4 regions of the Micromonospora sp. SD19 genome follow, and region 3 is predicted to be linked to each of the others. Evidence: riboswitches for the same ligand, from Rfam matches in the RefSeq annotation. Region 3 holds a riboswitch; each other region holds the start of a gene.
What was found. Region 3 has a riboswitch for cyclic di-AMP ahead of ACX27O_RS28275 (coiled-coil domain-containing protein). Riboswitches for the same ligand answer to the same signal wherever they lie in the genome.
Positions count from the first base shown of each region.

Region 1 (3,256 bases), on a different contig from region 3:
GCTGACCGATCCCACCGATCCCAGCACCAGCAACTGGAACATCGCCGAGCACCAACGCGGCACCCCGATGATCTGGCTGGCGGTGGTCTTCGCGGCCGCGATCGTCGCGTTCGGTCGGTGGCGGGGTCTGGCCGCGCTCGCCGGACTGGCCGCCAGCTTCGCCATCCTGCTCACCTTCGTGCTGCCGGGTATCGGTGCCGGCAGGTCACCCCTGCTGGTGGCGGTGGTCGGCGCCGCCCTGATCATGTTCGTGGTGCTCTATCTGACGCACGGGGTCACCGCACAGACCTCGGTCGCCGTGCTCGGCACCCTGGGCAGCCTGGTGCTGACCGGCGTACTCGCCACCATCGCCACGGCCGCCACCCACCTCACCGGCTTCGGCAGCGAAGACGCCACCACCCTGTCGATGTTCCAGGGCGACGTCGACCTGCACGGACTGCTGCTCGCCGGGATCATCATCGGATCGCTCGGGGTGCTCGACGACGTGACGGTCACCCAGGCGGCCACCGTCACCGAACTGGCCAACGCCAACCCCGGCCTCACCCGGTTGCAGCTGTACCGGGCGGCCACCCGGGTCGGCCGCGCGCACATCGCCTCCACTGTCAACACCATCGTTCTGGCGTACGCGGGCGCGTCGCTGCCCCTGCTGCTCCTGCTCACCGCCGACGCGCGACCGATCGGGCAGATCCTCACCAGTGAGTTCCTCGCCCAGGAGATCGTCCGCAGCGCGGTCGCCACCCTCGGTCTGATCGCCGCCGTGCCGCTGACCACCGGGCTGGCCGCGGTGGTGACCGCCGCCGGGCGTACCGACGCCGTGCCGCCGGCCGACGCTCCCGCCGCGCGCCCCCAGCCGGACCGCAGCGAGGCACTCGCCGCCCTCAGCTCACCGCGAACGGCCGGCTCCAACAAGCCGGACCGGCAGCGGGCCGCACCCCCACCCGAGGCCGCCGACCGGTGGCCGGAGTCGAACAGGAGCACGGATACGGCATGGTGACACTCCTCAGCGTGACCAGATCGGGCAACCACCCTGAGAACCACGTCACTGGTCACTCAACGCTATGGCGAAATGACGCTTTTGGTCGGCATCCAGGCGTAGCTCAGCCGGTCGACTCTCGGGTAACCTCGCTGCCGGTCACCGATGAAGGCGCGAAGCGGCGCCTGCGGTGCCACCGCCCAATCGCCAACCGGCGAGCCGGGGACCCAGGTACGTGGGGTGAATCCGCGTCAGCGGTAGGGGCCGCTTCCGCCCCGAACCCGTCAGCTAACCCGGTCGGCGGTCGACGGAAGGGAACATTGTGACGGCACCCCTACGCCGCTGGTTGACACCCGTGGTGGCCGTGATCGCCGCACTGACCGTGTTCGCCGGGCCACTCCCGGCGCACGCCGCCCCGACGAACCCCACACCGTCCGGGCACGAGGAGGACGGCGAGCCCAAGCTGCTCAACGACGTCATCGAGCAGGCCAACCGCGACTACTCCGCCGCCAAGTCCAAGCTGGACAAATCCAAGAAGCGGCAGAGCGAGTTGGCGGCCGAGGTCGACCGGGCCAACGCCGACCTGGCCGCACTGGCCCCGCAGGTCGGGCAGATCGCCGCCCAGGCCTACCGGACCGGCCGGATCGGCGCGATCGCGATGCTGCTGGAGAGCGACGCCCCCGACTCGTTCGTCCAGCGCGCCGCGGTGCTCGACGAGATGAACATGGTCAACGAGAAGAAGCTCTCCGAGGTCAACGAGGTGAAGGCCCGCGCCGAGCAGGCCAAGCTGGCCCTCGACACCGAGGTCCGCGAGCAGCAGAAGCAGACCGCCCTGATGGCGAAGCGGAAGAGCGAGGCCGACAAGGCGCTCTCCCTCGTCGGCGGCAAGGGCTTCACCGGCGGCCTGGTGGACGCCACCTCCCCGGTCGCGAAGATCGGCCCGGGTCGCACCGCCGACGGCGACTGGAAGCCCCAGTCGTGCAGCGAGAACGACCCCACCACGTCCGGCTGCGTCACCCCCCGCACGCTGCACGCGTACAAGGAGGTCAAGCGGGCCGGCTTCAACCGGTTCGTCGGCTGCTACCGCCCCGGCGGGCCGTGGGAGCACCCGAAGGGCCGCGCCTGCGACTGGTCGCTGCAGAAGAGCGGCTTCTCCCCGTGGCACAACAACGACACCCGGACGTACGGCAACAACGTCGCCGCGTTCCTCATCCGTAACGCCGACCGGCTCGGCATCTACTACGTGATCTGGAACCGGCAGATCTGGTTCCCGGCCACCGGCTGGAGTTCGTACAGCGGGCCGTCGAACCACACCGACCACGTCCACATGTCGCTGCTCTGACCCGTACGACCCCGGTTGAGGGCCGTTCCGCGTGACGCGGAGCGGCCCTCGTCATGTCACACGGTGGCAGGGGCAGCCGGGTCGGCCGGGGTGTCCAGCGTCGCGAAGCCAGCCGGCACGGCGGCAACCGGGCGCACCGCCCCGGCGGCCAGCCGGTAGGACATCCCCACCACCGCGCACCGCCCCCGGGCCACCTCGTCGGCCAGCACCGGGGACTGCCCGAGCAACGTCTCGACGGTCTGTGCGATGTGGATGTCGACGATGCCGTCGATGTCGTCCACGCCCTCGGCCTCGGCCCGGCGCAGGCTGGGCAGCACGGCGTCGACCACCGCGCCCAGGTGGCCGCTCGGCGCGGTGCCGGTCGCGGCGGACTCCCGGGCGGCCTGCACCGCACCGCACAGGTCGTGACCGAGCACCACCACCAGCGGAGTGCCGAGCACTGTCACCGCGTACTCGACGCTGCCGAGCACCTCCGGGCCGGCGGTGTGCCCGGCCGTGCGGACCACGAACAGGTCACCCAACCCGCGGTCGAAGATGATCTCGGCGGCCAGCCGGGAGTCGGAGCAGCCGACGATCACCGCGAACGGGTGCTGCCCGTCGGCGACGGCGGCCCGGTGCCCGGCGTCCTGGTTGGGATGGTGTGGCGCGCCGCCGACGAAGCGTCGATTGCCGGCGACCAGTTCGGCGTACGCCCGGCTCGGCTCACTGAGCACTGGCGCTCGATCGGTGGTCCGCTGCGTACCCGGCTGACCACCGGCGTTCCCGGCATGACTCATCCCGCACCTCGTCTCGACGCATCTCACCTGGTCAGACCGACTTTCCGCCGACCGGGCGGCGGGCGCTCAGTCGCGCTCCACCGTCACACGCACGCTAAGATGCGTCAAGGTATGCGTGATTTAGATTTCATACGTTGACCCCGGTCGCCCCCTGGGCAACCCTCC
Region 1 covers NZ_JBTLMN010000001.1:768,865-772,120, reverse strand. Annotated here, with positions in the region: gene ACX27O_RS03575 (YibE/F family protein) at 1-994, shown strand, start outside; cyclic di-AMP (ydaO/yuaA leader) riboswitch at 1,161-1,291, shown strand; gene ACX27O_RS03570 (coiled-coil domain-containing protein) at 1,296-2,315, shown strand; gene ACX27O_RS03565 (carbonic anhydrase) at 2,372-3,091, opposite strand.
Region 1: another riboswitch for cyclic di-AMP. It lies ahead of ACX27O_RS03570 (coiled-coil domain-containing protein); the one in region 3 lies ahead of ACX27O_RS28275 (coiled-coil domain-containing protein).

Region 2 (3,256 bases), on a different contig from region 3:
GTGGCGCGCTGGGCGACGCGGGTGCTGACCAGCCTCGCCGTCGTCGCGGCCCTGGCGCTCGGCGCAGGCCCGGCCACGGCCGCCGCGTCGACGCCCAGCCCGGTGCCACCGTCGAGCGTGGTGTCGGCCTCCGTCGCCGCCGGGCCGCTGGCGGCCTCCGGTCGGCACGTCGGGGCGCACGCTGCGGCGCGCCCGGCAGCGGCGATCCCACCGGACGCCGTCGAGGAGGCCGTTCCCGCCTGGGCCGTCGACTCGCCCGGGGCGCTCCCCGAGGAGCACTGCGTCACCGCGACCGGCGTGCTTCCGGTCCGCGCGGCGGAGTCCGACCGGCTGCCCCTCGTCGACAGTGCGAGCGGTCGGGCCTGCCGGGCCCCACCCCGGCGCTGAGCCACCGGGACGATCGTCCCGCCGCCGCGCCTGTCGCCCCACCCGCTTCCCACCCGCCGACCGGTGGCCCGCCGTGGCCCGCCGGCCGGTGTGGCCCCATCGCACTGCTCTCTCCCCGAGGTGCCGACCATGGAGACCGCCGTCTTCTACCAGTTCGTGACCGAGGTGCCGCGAGCCGCCGCCATCTGGTCGACCCTGGTCCTGCTGACCCTGGGCCTGCTCACCGTGCTGGCCGCCCGCCCCGAACGGGACCGGCCCGCCGACGACCCGCTCCCGGCCGCGCCCACCGCCCGGGAGGTGGCCGCCGCCGAGGCCGCCGACCTGCGCCGCTACGCCGAGGAGGTGGCCGTCGCCGCGGCCGGCGCGGCGACGACAGCCAGGCGGCGACGCGCCGCCTGGCTGAGCGCCCAGGAGCAGATGGAGCGGGCCTGGACCGGGTACGACGCGGCGGACACCGCCGCGCGTCGCTTCGCGGGCGCCGGGGCGCTGCCCACCCCACGGACCCCGCACACCCCCGCCGAGTACGCGGCCCGGGAGCGCTATCTGCACCGGGCGGCGATGGCGGCGTACTGGCGGGGTGACCTGAGCATGGCGCAGCTCGGTGACGTGTTCGGGCACCGGCACGGCTGGGATCCCCGACGCCACCCGGTCGAGCAGGAGGTGTTGATCAGCCGGGTGGTCCGGGATGCGCGGCTGGCCGACTACCAGGCGGCCGCCGACCGTGAGCGGGCCGCCTGGCGTGACGCGGAGCTGGCCGCCGAGTCGGCTCGTACCCTCGCCGAGGAGGCGTACGCGGCGGCGGCCCGGCTGCGCCCGCACCCGGTGGCCGCCCGCCGGACGGTGGCGGGGGCGTTGCGCCCGGCCGTCGTGGCACGGTGGCGACCGGCCCGGGCGGGTTGAGCCCGATCTGTGATGTGAGGCCGGTCACGCAATTGTGAAATCGGACGTCCGACGCGAGCCGCGCCATTGTTCCCGCGATTATGGTCGCGTTCTTCGTCGCCTGTCCGGTTGTCGCCCGCAGGCGCGCCCGTAACCGGTTGTCCCATCGAGTCACATCATCGGCAATACGCGCAGAAATTGCCTCGCCGATTGAGGTTTACGCAGGTGAACCCGGCTTGGCAGGGCGCGGAGCCGCCAGTACTGTCGTCCTGTCCGATGCGGTAACCGATCGCAAGACGCGACGCCGCATCGACCCGCTTAATCGTGATCAACGAACCGGGGACCCATCAGTAAGTCCGGGGTGAATCCGCGAGCCACGGCCCGCGGTAGGGCGATCTTCCCGCCCGAATCCGTCAGCTAACCCGGTAGGCGGTGTCGGAAGGAGTCCCATCCTCGTGCAGCACCTTTCCACCCCTCGGTTGTTCCCTCGCCTCCACGGCGCGGCGGTGCACCCGCTCATTCGTCCAGTGACGGTGAGCTGACCCCCCGGGTCATCGCCTTCCCCGCCCGGCCACGCCGGGCGTTCCCCTGAGCGGTTCACCATCCGCGGACCACGGTCCGCGCGCTGGCGCCTGCCCGGATACCGGTCCGGCCCCGGTGTGCCGCTCTCCCCCCGATCCGTGGAGGACCCCGTGAAGCACACCCTGCAGCGTCAGCTCCGCCGCCTCGCCACCGAGCGCCCGTACCAGATCGTTGTCGCCTCCGCCGCGGCTCTCGCCATCGCCACCACCGGCGGTGCCCTGCTCACCACCGCCGACGACGCCCCGGCCGACCAGCGCACCGCGACCACCGTCGCCGAGATGCGCAGCGACGTCGCCGCCTCCCGGGGCGACGTTCGGGACGCGTCCCCCTCGGCCAGCGCCGCGCCGACCACCGCCGCGCCGGCCACCAGCGCCGCGTCCCCCGCCGCGAAGGCCAAGAGCAACCCCGACCTCACCCGTAAGCCGACGCCGCCGAAGCCGCCCGCGACCAAGGTGCTCGACTACGACTACGAGGCGCAGAACACCTACTACAACTGCGGTCCGGCGGCCACCCGCAACGCGCTCAGCGCCGCCGGCATCGACCGCACCCAGGAGGAGCTCGGCGCCGAGCTGGGCACCACCGAGATGGGCACCAACTCGGCCGAGGACACCACCCGGGTGCTCAACGCCGAGGTGAAGGGCTCCCCATACCGGACGCGGATGTTCCCCAGCGCGCCCAGCCCGGCGCAGATGGACCGGCTCCAGGCCGACGTGGTGAAGGCCATCACCGACGGCCGGGGCGTGGTGGCCAACGTCGTCGGGGACGCCACCGACACCGACGGCGGCTGGCACTCCTACGGCGGCGGGCACTACATCGCCGTCGTGGGCTACAAGGACGACGGTCGCACCGTGCGGATCGCCGACTCGGCGAACCCGGCCGACCCGTCGTACTGGATCACCACCATCGACCTGGCCAACTGGATCACCAGCCGGGGCTACTCCGCCTGACCCGGGCACGCCGAGGACCGCGGGCGTCGTCCCCCACAAGGGGCCGGCGCCCGCGGCGTCTTCGGCGGTGCGGTCAGTAGGTGATGAAGCCGTACAACGCCTTGTGGTTCGACTTCGTCCCGACCACGGTGTGGTCGACGGCGGACGACTGCACACTGCCCCTGACGAACAAGTAGTCGATCTTGCTGGAGCCGTTGGTGGCCGCCGACCCGTACCCGGTCATGCCGTAGCCGCTGAGCGTGCCGGGGGCGATGCCGGTGCGGTTCGCGTCGATGCCCACCACGCGGATCGTCGACGCGTTCAGCAGCGTGGTCGCGTCCGCACCGAGGTGGATGCCGCTGTTGGCGATGCCCCGGTCGCCGTCACCGGCGCAGGCGTTCTGCCGGTTCTCCTGCGGCAGGTGCATCGTCGCGGCGAACACGCTGGTGCCGGTCGCCTTGATGGTGAAGCGCGCCGCGATC
Region 2 covers NZ_JBTLMN010000006.1:358,811-362,066, reverse strand. Annotated here, with positions in the region: gene ACX27O_RS21760 (hypothetical protein) at 1-387, shown strand, start outside; gene ACX27O_RS21755 (hypothetical protein) at 517-1,287, shown strand; cyclic di-AMP (ydaO/yuaA leader) riboswitch at 1,572-1,713, shown strand; gene ACX27O_RS21750 (C39 family peptidase) at 1,947-2,795, shown strand; gene ACX27O_RS21745 (hypothetical protein) at 2,869-3,256, opposite strand, start outside.
Region 2: another riboswitch for cyclic di-AMP. It lies ahead of ACX27O_RS21750 (C39 family peptidase); the one in region 3 lies ahead of ACX27O_RS28275 (coiled-coil domain-containing protein).

Region 3 (3,256 bases):
CTTGACCAGCACCCAGCGGTGCCGCAGCAGGCCCCACGGGGTGAGCAGCGAACTGGCCACTCCGATCAGCCAGACCAGGACGCTCAGCGGCGCGAACAGCACCGTGCCGATCAGGGCCGTGACCGGGTAGACCACCGCCGGGTCGGCGCCCCGCTGCACGGCGATGCCGAGGGTGAGCAGCACCAGGTCGGTGCCGAGCCAGCCGAGCGAGGTGACGAGGTGCAGGGTGAGCAGCGCCTTGCGGGTGGTGGGTCGGATCCGAGGCATACCGCGATGCTGCCCGCCGGCCCCGGCCGGGTCGTCCGCCGAGCGACGACATCAGGGGTACGCCCGGCGACGTAGCCGGCCCCGGACGCGGGTGATGCCTGTGAGTCATCGTGATGACTCACAGGCATCACCACGGGTGGGTCAGTAGACCGACAGGTGTACGTGGTTGGTGTGGTCGGTGGACGGGGTCCCGTGCGCCCCGCTGTACGACTTCCATCCGCTGCTGGGCAGCCAGATCTGCTTGTACCAGATCACGTAGAGCACGGCGAGCCGGTCCGCGTTGCGGATGAAGTACGCGGCCAGGTTGTTGCCGTAGGTCTTGTCGCCGCCGGTCGCGGCTCCGCCGAAGCCGCCCTTCTGTGCGGCGAAGTCGCAGGCCCGGCCCTTCGGGTGCTCACCGGAGCCGCTGGGGCGGTGGCACGAGACGTACCGGGTGAAGCCCGCCGCCTTGGCCTGGTTGAGCGCGTGCAGGGTACGCGGGGTGATGCAGCCGCTGGCCGGCGTGGGGTCGTTCACGCTGCACGACTCGGAAGGCCAGGAGCCGTCGGAGTTGCGCGGCGCGGCCGTCGCGTTGGCGGTGGAGGTGCCCCGGTTGGAGCCGGTGTCGGCGGTGCTCTGTGTCTTGGGTGTGGTGGCCACGGTCAGGGCCCGTTCGGCCTGTTCCTTGCGCTTGGCCATCACCGCGACCTGCTTGCGCTGTTCAATGATCTCGCCGTCCAGTGCGACCCGGGTGCGGGTGGCCTGGTCCTTGCTCTTCAGCAGATCGCGCAGCACCCGGTCCTCGTTGGCGGCCACCGCGTCCAGGGCGGCTGCCCGGTCCATGAAGCCTTCCGGGGTGCTGCTGTTGAGCAGCGCCGACATCGCGCCGAGTCGTCCGGTCCGGTACGCCACCTCGGCGATCTCGCCGACCTTGCCGTTGCGCTGGTCGATCTCGACCTCGATGGTCTTCAGCTGGGTGGTGAGCTGCTTCTGCCGTTGTACCGAGGTGTCCAGGGCTCGCTTGGCGTCCAGGTAGCCCTTGCTGGCCGCCTCGAGTTGGGCGCGCAACGCCGGGGTGCCGCCCTCCTCGTCGGAGTCGGGTGCGGCGGCCCGCAGGCCGGTCGGGGGAGCGGCCGAGGCGGTGCCGGCCGGAAGCGCGACGCCGAGGGCGAACATCGCGACGATCAGGGCCGCCAGTCGGGCGGCGGGTGGTCGTGCTGGTGCCACTGCGCATGTCCTTCCGTCAGCCGCCGACCGGGTTAGCTGACGGGTTCGGGACGGAAGATCCCTACCGCTGACGCGGATGCACCCCAGGAACATGGTTCCCCGGTTCGCCCGGTTGGGCGATTAGGCGGCGACCGCCACCGGCGCCGGGAGGCGCCGCCTGGTGGAGGCCGGGACCGAGCCTACCGGTGCCGGTGGGGCCGCTGCAGCCAATGTGACGGACGGTGCGTGCGTCACCACGGAAAATTACCTTAAAAGTGAGCAATGCTCCGAAAAGGTCGTCACCACTCGATGGAGCCACACGCGCCGGAGGCGGCGCCCGGCTCGATCTGCAACGTCGCGTGTTCGATGCGGAAGTCGTCGTGCAGGGCCGTACGCGCCGCGGTGAGCACCGCGCCGACCTCCGCCCCGGGCGCCATGGTCAGGTGTGCGGAGGCCACCTCCATGCCCGAGGTGAGCGTCCAGACGTGCAGGTCGTGCACCTCGACGACGCCGGGCACCGCGGCCAGCCGATCGTGCACGGCGGTGACCTGGAGGTGCTCCGGGGCGGCCTGCACCAGGATGCGGATAGCGGCGCGGGCCAGCCGCCAGGTGCGCGGCAGGATGAACACGCCGATGGCGACCGCGACCAGGGGGTCCGCCCACCACCAGTCGGTGACGGTGATGAGCAGCGCCGCCCCGATGACGCCGACCGAGCCGAGCAGGTCACCGAGCACCTCCAGGTAGGCGCCCTGGAGGTTGATGCTCTCCCGGGCCCCGGCGCGCAGCAGGGCGAAGGCGGCGATGTTCGCGAGCAGACCGAGCACGGCCACCGCGAGCATCGGGCCGGCGATGACCTGGTGCGGGTCGCCGAACCGACGGATCGCCTCGATCACCACGTAGATCGCCACGCCGGAGAGCAGGACGGCGTTGGCCAGCGCGGCGAGCACCTCGAGCCGGTAGAGCCCGAAGGTGCGCTGCGGGTCGTTGGTGGCCCGCCGGGTCGCCGTGATCGCGGCGAGCGCCATCCCGATGCCGAGCACGTCGGTGAACATGTGCCCGGCGTCGGAGAGCAGGGCGAGTGAGCCGGTGTGCAGGGCGGTCGCCGCCTCGACCACCATCAGGGTGGCGAGCAGCCCGAACGCCGCCCAGAGTCGACCCCGGTGCTGGTGTGCGGCATTGGCGACGGACCCATGGTGGTGGTCATGACCTGCGCCCACGAGATTCACCTTCCGCCGCCGGCCGGGACCCGGTCAAATGTATGCTCACATCGCTATGTGTGCAAGTGTACGGGTGATGCCTCGCGCTGGCGGCGGTCCGCGCAGGTCAGCCGGTCGGGTCGATGGTGGTGAGCCGCTGGGTGGCCCGGGAGAGCGCCACGTACAGGGTGCGTACCCCGGCGCCCGGATCCGCCCGGATCTCGCTCGGGGCGACCAGCACCACCGCGTCGTACTCCATGCCCTTGGCCTCCAGGCTGGTCACCACCTGCAACCTGGGCGCGCCGAGCGCGCCGAGCCAACCGGCGACCTCGTCACGGCGGGGGACCGGCGTGATCACCCCGACCGTGCCCTCCACCTCGGCCAGCAGGCCGGCGGCGGCCTCGACAGTCGCGGTCTCCAACCCGGCGGCCGGCACCACCAGCTCGACCGGTTCGACCCCGGTGGAGCGGACGGCGGTCGGCAGCGGCAGGTCGGGGTAGAGCCGGCGGATCTCCGCCGCCGCCACCGCGAAGATCTCCGACGAGTTGCGGTAGTTCGTGGTCAGCGTGAACTCGTGTCGCTTACGCCGGCCCAGCGCCTGGTCCCGG
Region 3 covers NZ_JBTLMN010000011.1:117,399-120,654, reverse strand. Annotated here, with positions in the region: gene ACX27O_RS28280 (hypothetical protein) at 1-267, opposite strand, end outside; gene ACX27O_RS28275 (coiled-coil domain-containing protein) at 409-1,473, opposite strand; cyclic di-AMP (ydaO/yuaA leader) riboswitch at 1,479-1,610, opposite strand; gene ACX27O_RS28270 (cation diffusion facilitator family transporter) at 1,752-2,669, opposite strand; gene ACX27O_RS28265 (HelD family protein) at 2,776-3,256, opposite strand, start outside.

Region 4 (3,256 bases), on a different contig from region 3:
GAGCCGCCAGTCGACCTGCGGCTCGGCGCGGGCGCTCTGCGCCAGCTGCGCCACCCGGACCGGATCGGTCACCGGACGGGCCCGCCCTGCCACGTATGCCTCGTCGTCGCTCTCCTCGGCCGGGAACGAGTGCAGCGCGTAGCGGCCGTCCCGTTCGAGGTCACGGCGCTTGGGCGAGTCGATGATGAAGCAGAACAGCCCCTCGGCGGTGATGACCGGGGAGACCGGATGGACGCGGGGCCCGCCGTCGGCGCGGACCGTGGCCAGATAGCCGAAGCCCGGCCCGTACTGCTGGAGGAGAACGCGGATCCCGTCGGCGAGTCGGGGCTCGTCGGCGGCGAATTCGGACCAGGAAGCCATGCGGGCATTCTATCGAACAAATGTACGAGCAGCGACCTCGACGCGCTGGTCACCGGCACCGAATCCGGGCACTTTCGGCAACGCGGCTATGGTGGTCCGATGCTGCTCTCCGACCGCGACCTGGTCTCCGAGATCAAGGCCGGCACGCTGGGCCTGGAGCCGTTCGAGCCCACCCTGGTCCAACCGTCCAGCATCGACGTCCGACTCGACCGGCTGTTCCGGGTCTTCAACAACCACCTCTACACCCACATCGATCCCGCCATGCAGCAGGACGACCTGACCTCGGCGGTCGAGGTCCCCGACGGTGAGCCGTTCGTGCTGCACCCCGGGGAGTTCGTGCTCGCCTCGACGCTGGAGGTCATCTCGCTGGGTGACCAGCTCGCCGGCCGACTGGAGGGCAAGAGCTCCCTGGGCCGGCTCGGGCTGCTCACCCACTCCACCGCCGGCTTCATCGACCCGGGCTTCTCCGGTCACGTGACGCTGGAACTCTCGAACGTGGCGAACCTGCCGATCACCCTGTGGCCCGGCATGAAGATCGGGCAGCTCTGCATCTTCCGGCTCTCCTCGCCGGCCGAGCACCCGTACGGCTCGGTGGTCTACGGCTCGCGCTACCAGGGCCAGCGGGGGCCGACGCCGAGCCGCGCCTGGCAGCACTGGCGCACCTGGCCCACCCGCTGAACCACGACGACGAGGGCCCGCCGCGACGGATCGCGGCGGGCCCTCTCGTCACCCGGGTCAGCCCGGGCGGCCGTAGCTGTGGATCGGGCCGTCGTCGACCTTCTTCATCTTGACCGGTTGACCGGCCTGCGAAGCGTGCACCACCCAGCCGCCGCCGACGTACATGCCGACGTGGTGGATGTCGCTGTAGTAGAAGACCAGGTCGCCGGGGCGCAGGTCGCCCCTGCTGACGTTCTTCGTGACGCGGCTCTGCGCGGCGGCGTTGTGTGGCAGCGACACGCCGGCCTTCGCCCAGGCGGCCAGCATCAGCCCGGAGCAGTCGTACGAGTTCGGACCCTCGGCACCCCAGACGTAGGGCTTGCCGATCTGGGCGCAGGCGAACTTGACAGCGGTGCCCGCGCCGCCGCCGGGGTAGCTGCCCGGGCAGGGCGCCGGGCGCAATGGGCCACCGCCACCGTTGCCGTACACCTTGAGGCGCAGCTTCTGCAGGCGGTCGATCTCTTCGTTGATCTGCTTCTTCTTCGCCGCCAGCTGAGCTTCGGTGCGGGTCAGCTGGGCCACCATCTCGTCCAGCGGCGCCTTCTGCGCGGCCAGCTGGTCGCGCAGGTCGGCGACCTCGCGTACGTCCTTCTGTTGGTTGTGCGCGAAGCGGTCGAGCATCTCGAGCTGGCCGACCACCTCGCTGGGCGACCGGCTGCCCAGCACCGCGTTGACGGTCAACACGTTCTCACCCTTGTAGGCGCGTACGGCCAGGGCGCTGACCTTGTCCATCGCGGCGTCGACCTGGCGCTCCAGCGGGGTGATCCGGGCGGCCAGGGCGTCGGCCTGCTTGCGCTTCGCGGCGAGGTCGGCGCGGGTGGCGTTGTGCCGTTCGATGATCGGTTCGAGCTTGTTCCAGTCGGCGTCGATCTGGCGCTCGATCTCGGCGACCGACGGGTCGGCGTGGGCCGCCGTGGCACTGCCGGTCAGGACGACGGCGACGCCGGCCAGGGCGGCGAGTGCGGTGGTGAAGCGGGACCAGCGTGGGCGCGGCACGATCGACGTCGGGCCGGCTGATGCCGACCGCTCGGACGACGGCCGCGGGGCATGGAGTGCCACCGGGGTTCCGTACTCCTTCTTCCTGACCGCCTACCGGGTTAGCTGACGGGTTCGGGCGGGAAGTCGGCGCCCTACCGCAGTGGCTGCGGATTCACCCCGAGGGACCTGGGTCCCCGGTTCGCTCGGAAACGACTCGGCGGTGTCGGTCCGTTACCGCCCGGGCTGGGCGGAGCTGCTGTCGGCCCGACGAATGACCAGAGTAGAGACGCTTGTTACCGATCCGCAACCCGCACGGCCGTGACACTCCGTACCGATTGGACGAGGTCACCGACCGTGTGTGAAGAATTCTTTCCCCACGCTTCGATAGATGGAAAGGTATTGACCTGACCTCCCGGACGGCGCGATGGTGACCTGACTCACTCCGCGAGAATCTAGGGGGTTCGATGCACCATCCAACCCTGTCGACGGGCTGGCGCGCACTGCTCGCCGCCGCCGTGGTCGCCGCCGCCACCACGGTGCCACTCTCCGTCGGCCCGGCCGCCGCCGCGTCCACCACCGACCGTCAGCAGCAGTACGCCGCCGCGGCCACCGAGTACGGGGTGCCGACAGTCGTGCTGCTCGCCGTCTCCTACCTGGAGTCCCGCTGGGACACCAACGCCGGCACACCGAGCACCAGTGGCGGCTACGGCCCGATGCACCTGACCGACGCCCGCCACGTGGCCGCCCTACCCGGGCGCGGTCACCACGACGCCGGTGCCGAGGACCCGCGCGGCGACGACTCGCGTCCCGCCCGGGTGCCCGCGCCCCGACCGGTCGAGGCCCCCGCGCCGTCCACCGCCGCGTTGCAGACCGTGGACGCCGCCGCCACGCTGACCGGCGTCGCCCCCGAGGCACTGCGCACCGACGCGGGCCTCAACATCCGGGGTGGGGCGGCGCTGCTCAGCGCGTACCAACGGGAGCTGGACGCCCCGGTCGGCGCCGACACCAACCCGGCCGCCTGGTACGGCGCGGTGGCCCGCTACTCCGGCGCGGACAGCGCCGACGCCGCCGCGGCCTTCGCCGACGAGGTCTTCACCACCATCGGCGCGGGCCAGTCCCGGGTGACCGACGACGGCCAGCGGATCACCCTGCCGGCCCGCGCGGTACGGCCCGAGCGTTCCTGGTTGGACCGGCTGGGCCT
Region 4 covers NZ_JBTLMN010000001.1:265,151-268,406, reverse strand. Annotated here, with positions in the region: gene ACX27O_RS01250 (pyridoxamine 5'-phosphate oxidase family protein) at 1-360, opposite strand, end outside; gene dcd (dCTP deaminase) at 460-1,038, shown strand; gene ACX27O_RS01240 (C40 family peptidase) at 1,096-2,136, opposite strand; cyclic di-AMP (ydaO/yuaA leader) riboswitch at 2,150-2,285, opposite strand; gene ACX27O_RS01235 (N-acetylmuramoyl-L-alanine amidase) at 2,520-3,256, shown strand, end outside.
Region 4: another riboswitch for cyclic di-AMP. It lies ahead of ACX27O_RS01240 (C40 family peptidase); the one in region 3 lies ahead of ACX27O_RS28275 (coiled-coil domain-containing protein).